One region of the Kitasatospora sp. NPDC050543 genome, then DNA from elsewhere that is predicted to be linked to it. Evidence: riboswitches for the same ligand, from Rfam matches in the RefSeq annotation. Region 1 holds a riboswitch; each other region holds the start of a gene.
What was found. A riboswitch is a leader RNA that binds a small molecule or an ion and turns the genes downstream of it on or off. The one in region 1 is predicted to bind thiamine pyrophosphate.

Region 1 (3,267 bases):
ACCAGGCGATCATCGCCGCGCCGATGCCCGAGGTGATGTGGTCGTAGCCGGGCGCGACGTCGGTGGTCAGCGGGCCGAGGGTGTAGAACGGCGCCTCGTCGCAGATCTCCTTCTGGAGATCCATGTTCTCCTTGATCTTGTTCATCGGGACGTGGCCCGGGCCCTCGATCATCACCTGGACGTCGCGCTCACGCGCGATCCGTCCGAGCTCCCCGAGCGTCTCCAGCTCGGCGAACTGCGCCTGGTCGTTGGCGTCGGCGATCGAGCCGGGCCGCAGGCCGTCGCCCAGCGAGAAGGTGACGTCATAGGAGGCGAGGATGTCGCAGAGCTCCTCGAAGTTGGTGTAGAGGAAGTTCTCCTGGTGGTGCGCCAGGCACCAGGCCGCCATGATCGAGCCGCCGCGCGAGACGATGCCGGTCTTGCGGCGGGCGGTCATCGGCACGTACCGCAGCAGCACGCCCGCGTGGACCGTCATGTAGTCGACGCCCTGCTCGCACTGCTCGATGACGGTGTCGCGGTAGACCTCCCAGCTCAGCTCCTCGGCCTTGCCGTCCACCTTCTCCAGCGCCTGGTAGAGCGGCACGGTGCCGATCGGCACGGGGGAGTTGCGCAGGATCCACTCGCGGGTGGTGTGGATGTTGCGGCCGGTGGAGAGGTCCATCACCGTGTCGGCGCCCCAGCGGGTGGCCCAGGTCATCTTCTCCACCTCCTCCTCGATCGAGGAGGTGACGGCCGAGTTGCCGATGTTGGCGTTGATCTTCACCAGGAAGTTGGTGCCGATGATCGCCGGCTCCACCTCGGGGTGGTTCACGTTCAGCGGGATCACCGCCCGCCCGCGGGCCACCTCGGCCCGGACGTAGTCCGGCGAGAGCCCCTCGCGCAGCGCGATGAACTCCATCTCCGGCGTGGTGATCCCGCGCTTGGCGTACGCGAGCTGGGTCACCGCCACCCCGCCGCGGCCCCGCAGCGGGCGGCGCGGGCGGCCGGGGAAGACGGCGTCGAGGTTGCGCAGATCCCCGCCGCGCGGCGAGGTGTGCTTGATCCCGTCGTCCTCGGGGCGGGCCTCGCGGCCGTCGTACTCCTCGACGTCCCCGCGCTGGCGGATCCACGCGTCGCGCAGCGCCGGCAGACCGCGCCGTACGTCGGGCTGGTACGCGGGGTCGGTGTACGGGCCGGAGGTGTCGTACAGCGGGACGGTCCCGCCGTTGGTGAGGAGGACCTCGCGGTACGGCACCCGCAGGTCGGGGCGGGATCCCTCGCGGTAGGCCTTGCGCCAGGCCGGGGTCGGGTAGCCGGTGGCGGCGCTGCTGACGGCGCGCCGGGCAGACTTCTCCTGCGAATCAAACGTGGTCATCAGACCTTCTACTCCCTACGCCGGCATTACCCGGTCCAGGTTCCTGCGGTCGGCGCAGCCGCTGGTACGTGTGGTGACGTACCGTTCAGCGCCCTCTCAGCCCGGTGCTCCGAGCTCCCGTTGTGTGCGGACGGTTTTGCCCGCAACAAGACGTCCAACACCGTAGCGGCAGCATCCGCGCCGGTCCAGAGGGGGTCCGGGCAACGGTCACCGCCGGCCCGGTACCCCGGCGGTTGCACGGGCGGTGCCCGCGCGCATACCCGCGCGCGTACCCGTCCGCGAGGTCGTGATCCCAACGCAGTAGTCTCTCCCGCGCATGTGTTCACGTGCATGAGTGGCATGCAACCCAACACGTGCATCACCTCCAGGGGAACCAGACATGAGGGCCTCGCGCCTCCTCGCCGCCTCCGCGGCCATCACCGTGAGCCTCGGCATGGGTACGGGCATGGCAGTCGCCGCCCCGCTCGCCGACCCGACCGCGACCACGGTGCCGACCAGCCCCGCCGGCCCGACCGGCCCGACCACGGCGGGCGCCACCGCCCCGGCCCCGAGCGGAAGCACCACGCCGGCCCCCGGGCCCACCGGTACGGCCTCGGCTCCGACGTCCGCCCCTGCTCCGAGCGGCCCGGCCACGGGCCCGACCGGCGGGGCGGCCACCACACCCGCCGTCGCCACCGGGCAGCCCTGCCACCAGGACGGTCGGGTCCCGCTCAATGCCTCCTGGACCGGGCTGCAGAACGTCAGGCTGGTGAAGGGCGGGCCGGCCGCGGAGTCCACCCTGACCATCCGGAACACCTCCGGCCGCGCGCTGCCGGACTTCTCCGCCTACCTGGTGCTGAACTCCTCGCGCTCCCTCACCTGGGAGGACGACCTCACGATGGAGATCAAGCCGCCCGGCGGCGCGTGGAGTCCGATGCCGCTGGGCGAGCGACGTCCGACGAACCTGGGCAAGCCCAGGCCGTACCAGCTGGCCAAGGACGAGGTGCTGACGTTCGCTCTGCGCCTCACCGCCTCCGGCTCCCGGGCGGGCGGGGACGTCAGCCTGGTCTGGCTCAGCACCGCCAACCTGAGCGCCGCCGAGGCGGGGCCCGGCAACTGCACGATCTACACGGCGGATGCCCATGCCGAGTTCACCGTGCTGGACACCACGGCCCCGGGCCCCACCCCCTCGACCTCGGCCGACTTCGTCTTCCCCGCGCCGAGCGCCACCCGCCCGGCCGCCTCGTCCGCCTCGCCGGGCATCGCCCTGAGCCCCGTCTCGGCGAGCACCTCGACGAGTTCGTCGAGCACCTCGGCGAGCACCGCCTCGCGGACCGTCCCGCCGAGCCCTGCTCCGCCGAGCACCGGCAACCTCGCCCAGGCCGGCGGCCAGGGCGACGGGCTCGCCCACACCGGCTCCGGCTCCACCACCGCGATGGCGGTCGGCGGCAGCGCCGCCCTGACCGCCGGTCTCGGCACGCTCCTGGTGGCCCACCTGCGCAGGAGGCGCGCCTCGTCCTGACCCGGGGCCCGCCCGGCGCCCGTTCGTCATCCGGCGGACGGGCACCGCCCGTTCCCGCTGCGGGATGGCACACTGACCGGCATGGTGGGACTCACAGGCCGGGTCACCGGGACGGTCGGCCCCGGACTGGTGGGCGAGGTGCTGGTGCACGTGCGCGAGCGGCAGGGGACGGAGGCGTTCCTGGCGTACCCGGCCGTGCCCGGCGAGACCCTGCCGGTCGCCACGCCGGTGGTCGTGGTGGAGTACCAGCCGCCGCGCACGGTGTACGTCGCGCACGCGCTGGGTTGACGCCCCGAAGTCCTGCCGCCCGCCCGCCCGGTGGCGATCTTGACGCCGTCTTGACGCGCTGACGCGAAGTCAGGACGAAATGTCCTTCCAACTGATCGGCAACAGGCGCAGAATCTCGTGCTGC
Region 2 (3,267 bases), on a different contig from region 1:
CTTCAGCGGCACCGCCGGGTCGCCCACCCGGTCGACGTCGAGCCGGGCGCCGCGCTCGACCAGCCGACGGCCCTGGGTGAGATCGCGCGGGCGGTCGACGGTCAGCAGGGCGCGCAGCTCGGTGCCGCGCAGCCAGAGCACCGTCCAGGACGCGTCGTCCGGCGAGCCGCGCCAGAGCATCCGGTCCTGTGCGGTGTGCCGCCCGGCGTACTGGACCATCCGCCCGAACTGCTCGGACCAGAAGTACGGCACCGGGTCGTACGGTGCGTCGGAGCCGAGCAGCGCGGCGGCCGCGGCGGCGCCGGACTGCAGGGCGTGGTCCCAGTGCTGGACGGCCAGCCGGGTTCCGAAGCGGGCGGACGGGTAGGAGACGCAGTCCCCGGCCGCCCAGACGCCGGGCAGCGTGGTGCGCAGCGTCCCGTCCGCCAGGATCGCGCCGGCGGCGTCCAGCTCGACCGCGGAGCCGGCCAGCCAGCCGGTCGCGGGACGGGCGCCGATGCCGACCACCACCTCGTCGGCGGCGACCCTGCCGCCGTCCTCCAGCAGCACCGCGCCGGGCTCCAGCGCCGCCACGCCGGCGCCGCAGCGCAGCCGCACGCCCGCGGCTTCGTACCAGGCGGTCATCACCGAGCCGATCTCGGCGGGCAGGGCGCCCGGCAGCGGCGCGGGGCCCGCCTCCACCACGGTGACCTCGCAGCCCAGCTCGCGGGCGGCGGTGGCGACCTCGGCCCCGATCCAGCCGGCGCCGACCAGCGCGAGCCGCAGGCCCGGGCGCAGCAGGGCGCGCAGCGCGAGCGCGTCGTCCAGGGTGCGCAGCAGGTGGGCGCGGTCGGCGCCGGGCAGTGCGGTCGGGACGGCGCCGGTGGCGATCACCAGGCTGCCGTACGGCAGCTCGCCGGCGTCGGTGTGCAGGACTCCGGGCTCCAGCCCGGTGGCCCGGCGGCCGGTGAGCAGCTCGACGCCCAGCTGCTCGAAGTCGATGTCCAGGGTGGTGGAGTCGCTCTTGCCGAGCAGGACGTCCTTGGAGAGCGGCGGCCGGTCGTACGGCGGGTGCGGCTCCTCACCGACCACCGTGATCCGCCCCCGCCAGCCCCCGCCGCGCAGTGCCGTCGCGCACTGCGCCCCCGCCAGGCCGGCACCGACGACGACCACCCGATCCGCACTGTTCAGCTCTCCCACGCCGCCACTGTACTGGCCGGGTGTCCACCCCTCGTACGCGCCTTCGGCGGGGGAGACACCCGGAGTTATGGTGGGTGCACCCTCATCACGGGAGCCCGGCGCACCGGGCTGAGAGGCGGGCTGACGCGGCCTGCGACCGTCCGAACCTGATCCGGGTCATACCGGCGAAGGGAGAGCAGCAGCTTTGACACGCATGGAACCGGCCGGGCACACCGATGTCGCGGTCGTCGGCGGCGGCATCATCGGCCTGGCCCTCGCCTGGCGGGCCGCCCAGCGCGGGCTGGGCGTGGTCGTGGTCGATCCGGCGCCCGGCGGCGGCGCGGCGCAGGTCGCGGCGGGCATGCTGGCGCCGGTCACCGAGCTGCGGTACGGCGAGGAGGCGCTGCTGGCGCTGGGGGTGGCGTCCAACGAGCGGTACGCGGCCTTCGCGGCCGAGCTGGAGGAGGCCACCGGCCTGCCGACCGGCTACCGCGCCTGCGGCACGCTCGCCGTCGCGCTGGACTCCGACGACCGGGAGGAGCTGCGCGAGCTGCACGCCTTCCACCAGCGGCTGGGCCTGGCCTCGCACTGGCTGACGGGCCGGGAGGCCCGCAGGCTGGAGCCGATGCTGGCCCCCGGGGTGCGCGGCGGCCTCCATGTGACGGACGATCACCAGGTGGACGGCCGGCGGCTGGCGGCGGCGCTGGTCGAGGCCTGCGAGCGGCAGGGGGTGGAGCTGCGCCGGGCGGGCGCCGTCGAGCTGCTGGCCGAGGGCGGGCGGGCCCGCGGCGTCCGGCTGGACGACGGCACCGGTCTGACCGCCGACGCGGTGGTGCTGGCCGCCGGGCCGCACAGCCACCGGCTGCCGGGCCTGCCCGCGGGGGTGCTGCCCGCGATCCGCCCGGTGAAGGGTCAGATCCTGCGGCTGCGCATCCCCGAGCCGTACCGCCCGTTCCTCTCCCGCAACGTCCGCGCCGTGGTACGCGGTCAGCACCTGTACCTGGTGCCGCGCGAGGACGGCGAGCTGGTGATCGGCGCGACCAGCGAGGAGCAGGGCTACGACACCACCGTCACCGCCGGCGGGGTGTACGAGCTGCTTCGCGACGCCCATGAACTCGTCCCCGGGATCACCGAACTGCCGCTGGTGGAGACCTCCGCCGGGCTGCGGCCCGGTTCGCCCGACAACGCCCCGCTGATCGGGCGGACCGCGCTGCCCGGGCTGTTCGCGGCGACCGGCCACTACCGCAACGGGGTGCTGCTCACCCCGGTGACGGCGGACCTGCTGGCCCAGGAGCTGGCGACCGGGGTCACCCCGGACCTCGCCAAGCCCTTCTCCCCCACCCGTTTCACGACAGAGGTCTGCTGATGAGCGACATCCCACTCACCGTCAACGGCGAGCCCCGCGAGGTGCCGGCCGCGACCACCCTCGCCGAGGTGGTGGCCACCCTGAGCAGGGCCCCGTCGGGCGTGGCCGCCGCGCTCAACGAGGCCGTGGTGCCGCGCGGCGCCTGGGGCGCCACCGCGCTCTCGCCCGGTGACCGGGTCGAGATCCTCACGGCCGTACAGGGAGGCTGAGCACGATGACCGACCTCGGGCCCGAGAGGCGCAGCAAGGGCCAGGACGACCCGACCGGGCCGGCGGACATGAACGACCGGGGCACCCGGACGGGCGGGGAGGTCCGGGACGACAAGGACCTCCTGACGATCGCCGGCACCGCCTTCTCCTCCCGGCTGATCATGGGGACGGGCGGCGCTCCGAGCCTGGACGTCCTGGAGCAGGCGCTGCGGGTCTCCGGTACCGAGCTGACCACGGTGGCGATGCGCCGGGTCAGCACCACCACCCAGGGCTCGGTGCTGGACGTACTGACCCGCAACGGCATCCGGATCCTGCCCAACACGGCGGGCTGCTTCACCGCCGGCGAGGCCGTGCTGACGGCCCGGCTGGCCCGCGAGGCGCTCGGCACCGACTGGGTGAAGCTGGAGGTGATCGCGGACGAGCGGACCCTGTTGCCCGACCCGATCGAGCTGCTGGACGCCGCCGAGACGCTGGTCGACGACGGTTTCACCGTACTGCCGTACACCAATGACGACCCGGTGCTGGCCAGGAAGC
Region 3 (3,267 bases), on a different contig from region 1:
TGGTGAGGATGTGACCCTCGGTGTCGAAGACGAAGCCGGTACCCGTCCCGGACTCGCCGTTGCCCTGCGCCTTGATGGTGACGGTGCTGGGCAGGGCCTTCTGGGCGATGCCGGCGACCGAGTCGGCCGCGCGCTCGATCTTCTGGTTGTTGCCGGCCTGGACCGTGGTGCTGCGGTGGTCGTTGGCGGAGGCGCTGCCGGGCTGGTTGTGGTCGGTGACCACGACGCCGACGGCGCCGCCGGCCACGCCCGCGACCAGCGCCACGGCGGCGATCAGGGCGACCAGGCCGCCGCGCTTCTTACGCGGGCCGGTGGGTGCGCCGCCCGGGTACTCACCGGGGTAGCCGGGGACGCCGGGCCCGCCCGGGCCACCGCCGTGGGCGGCAGCGTGGGCGGCGCCCCAGCCGCCGAGCGGCTGGCCGGCACCGAACGGGCTGTGGGCGGCGTGCTCGGCGGGACCGGCGGCGGGCGCTGCCTGGACCGGGGCCGGGTTCCCGTACGGGTCCTGCGGCGCGCCGTACGGGTCGCGGGCGGCCGCGTACGGATCGTGGGCAACGGCCTGGGCGGGCGCCGGCGCCGCGTACGGGTACCCGGCGGGTGCGCCGGGGGCCGGCGCGGCGGGGGCCGGCGCGGCGGGGGCCGAGGCAGCCGGTGGCAGGACCGGCGGCGGGGCGTCCAGGTACGCCGGGGGCTGCTCGGCGGCCGGCGCGGCTGCGGTCGGCGCGGCGGGCACCTCGGAGGCGGCAGAGGCAACAGGGGCTGAAGGGGCAGGAGCCGCAGGCTCAACCGCGCCGGCCGCCTCGGGTGACTTCAGCCTGCCGAAGGCGAGCGTCGGCGTCGGCTCCCCCGCCCCCCGGGCGTCCGCCGGGGTGCCATCCCCCTGCGGCCCGGTGGACCCACTCTCGCGCTCGGTGCTCACGGACGACCTCCATAGCTGACAGAACCAGGAACCATAGTTTTTCGTATTGCGGATTCGTTTGCCGTAAGGGGCCCTCTGAAGAACTCCTAAGAATCCTTAGCCGGACCGAACGGCCGTACCCGACCATCGCCCGACCACCGGCCGACCACCCACCCGACGGCCCTTCGGCAGCGGCCCGGCAGCGGCCCCGACGTGTCCCGCGATCCGGACGGCACACCGCCCGGCCTTGGCGTTCACCGCAGGTCCGGCTACCCTGACGCTCCAAACTGACACACGCGGGAGCTTGGACCCCATTCCAGGCTGAGAGTGCGCTGATCGACCGTACGCCACGGTAACCGTGACGTGGGCGGCGAGGGAGCGCTGACCGCCGGAACCTGTCCGGGTAATGCCGGCGTAGGGAGTATCGGCCATGCCGTCTGCTTCGCCATCCTCTTCTTCGGGCGCGTCCGCGTCCACGGATTTGCCCCAGCCGTCCGACGCCGTTCACTCGGATGTCGCCGTACTGGAGCGTCCAAGACCGGTCGAGCGCGCCGAGGCGCCGCTCGTGCTCGACACCGCGCCGCCGCGCACGCTCTCCTTCCGTGACCAGTTCGCGCTCTGGGCCAACCTCGGCGTCAGCCTGATCGGCTTCACCAGCGCCGCGACGGTGCTGGGTGAGCCGGGTGCCGAGCTGTCCTTCACCGCCTCGGTGCTCGCGATCGTCGTCGGCACGGTGATCGGCACCGCGAGCCTCGGCGTGGCCGCGCTGATCGGGGCCCGTACGGGCGCGCCGGCCATGGCCGTGCTGCGCGGGCTGTTCGGAACGAAGCTGTCGTACGTCCCCACCGTGCTCAACATCGCGCAGTGCATCGGCTGGGGCGTGTTCGAACTCACCGTGATCGCGCAGGGCGCGCAGACGGTGGCGGGCACCGCCGACTACCGGTGGCTGTTCGTGCTGCTGGCCGGCGCGCTGACGACCGCCCTGACGATCTGGCCGCTGGGCTCCATCGCCGTGCTGCGCCGGTACGTGGCGGCGGCCGTGGGCGTGGCGATGGTGTACTTCACCGTCCAGCTGGGCCGTCAGGGCTTCCCGGACCCGGGCGCGGGCAACTGGCACGGCTTCCTGCGGGCCACCGACGCGATCATCGCGGTCTCGATCTCCTTCGTGCCGCTGGCCGCCGACTACACCCGGCACTCGCGCACCGGGAAGGCCTCGTTCTGGGGCTCGTTCTCCGGCTACACGATCGCCCAGGTCTGGTGCTACGTGCTGGGCCTGATCGCGCTGCTCCAGTCGGGCGGCGACGTCTTCTCCTCGTTCACCGGGGTCGCGGCCGGCTGGCTGTTCCTGCTGGTGCTGGTGCTGCGCGAGAGCGACCAGTCGTTCGCGAACGTGTACTCGACCGCGATGTCGATCCACAACCTCTTCCCGCGGGTCGACCGCCGGCTGCTGACCGGCGGGATCGGTCTGCTGGTGACGGCGCTGGCGCTGCAGATCACCGAGTTCACCGCCTCGTACTACGCGTTCCTCGGCCTGATCGGCTCGGTCTTCGTGCCGCTGTTCGCCGTGCTCGCCGTGGACTACTTCCTCGGCGCCGGCCGCCGCGGCTGGGACCTCTCCGAGCAGGCGCCCTCGCGCTGGCTGATGCTGCTGCCGTGGGCGCTGGGCTTCGCCGTGTACCAGTTCCTCTCGCCGTCGGCGATCGGCTCCTGGTGGGTGGACCTGTGGACGGGCGCGCAGAGCGCGCTGGGCTTCACCCCGCAGGAGTGGACCTCGGCCTCGCTCTTCGGCTTCCTGGTGCCGGCCCTCGCCACCTGGGCGCTCGGCCCGCTGAACCGCACCACGAAGGCGACGGCGCCGACCGCGTCCTGACCCGTCCCGGGGGCGCACGCGCCTCGGCGACGCACGCGCCCGGACGACGGACGTGCGCGGACGACGGACGTGCGCGGACGACGGACGACGGATACGAACGGACGAAGGCGGCCCCCGCAGTTGGGGCCGCCTTCGCCTTTGCGTCATTTCCGCCGCCTATCGTTGATCGTGTGACCGCTCCCGACCTCTCCCCGACCACCTCGTCCCGCACCGCGCGGCAGGTCCAGGTGATCGCCCACCGAGGCTCCTCCGACGCACTGCCCGAACACACCCTGGCGGCGTACCGCCGGGCGCTCGACGAGGGCGCGGACGCCGTCGAGTGCGACGTCCGGCTGACCGCGGACGGGCAGCTGGTCTGCGTGCACGACCGCCGGATCAACCGGGTCTCGAACGGGCGCGGGGTGGTCTCCGCGATGAGCCTCGCGCAGCTGGAGACGTACGACTTCGGTTCCTGGAAGCGACCGGCGGCCCAGGCCCCGAACGCCGGGAACGAAGGGAA

Region 2: it holds a riboswitch for thiamine pyrophosphate, as region 1 does, so the genes downstream of both, thiO (glycine oxidase ThiO) here and thiC (phosphomethylpyrimidine synthase ThiC) in region 1, are expected to answer to the same signal.
Region 3: it holds a riboswitch for thiamine pyrophosphate, as region 1 does, so the genes downstream of both, ACIBH3_RS10110 (purine-cytosine permease family protein) here and thiC (phosphomethylpyrimidine synthase ThiC) in region 1, are expected to answer to the same signal.

The regions. Positions count from the first base shown of each region.
Region 1 is NZ_JBITGZ010000020.1:29,762-33,028, forward strand. It holds gene thiC (phosphomethylpyrimidine synthase ThiC) at 1-1,354, opposite strand, end outside; TPP riboswitch at 1,350-1,485, opposite strand; gene ACIBH3_RS23420 (hypothetical protein) at 1,734-2,855, shown strand; gene ACIBH3_RS23425 (hypothetical protein) at 2,937-3,143, shown strand.
Region 2 is NZ_JBITGZ010000013.1:35,205-38,471, forward strand. It holds gene ACIBH3_RS17860 (NAD(P)/FAD-dependent oxidoreductase) at 1-1,179, opposite strand, end outside; TPP riboswitch at 1,257-1,369, shown strand; gene thiO (glycine oxidase ThiO) at 1,373-2,524, shown strand; gene thiS (sulfur carrier protein ThiS) at 2,524-2,733, shown strand; gene ACIBH3_RS17875 (thiazole synthase) at 2,802-3,267, shown strand, end outside.
Region 3 is NZ_JBITGZ010000006.1:174,170-177,436, reverse strand. It holds gene ACIBH3_RS10115 (S1C family serine protease) at 1-919, opposite strand, end outside; TPP riboswitch at 1,185-1,336, shown strand; gene ACIBH3_RS10110 (purine-cytosine permease family protein) at 1,380-2,768, shown strand; gene ACIBH3_RS10105 (glycerophosphodiester phosphodiesterase family protein) at 2,939-3,267, shown strand, end outside.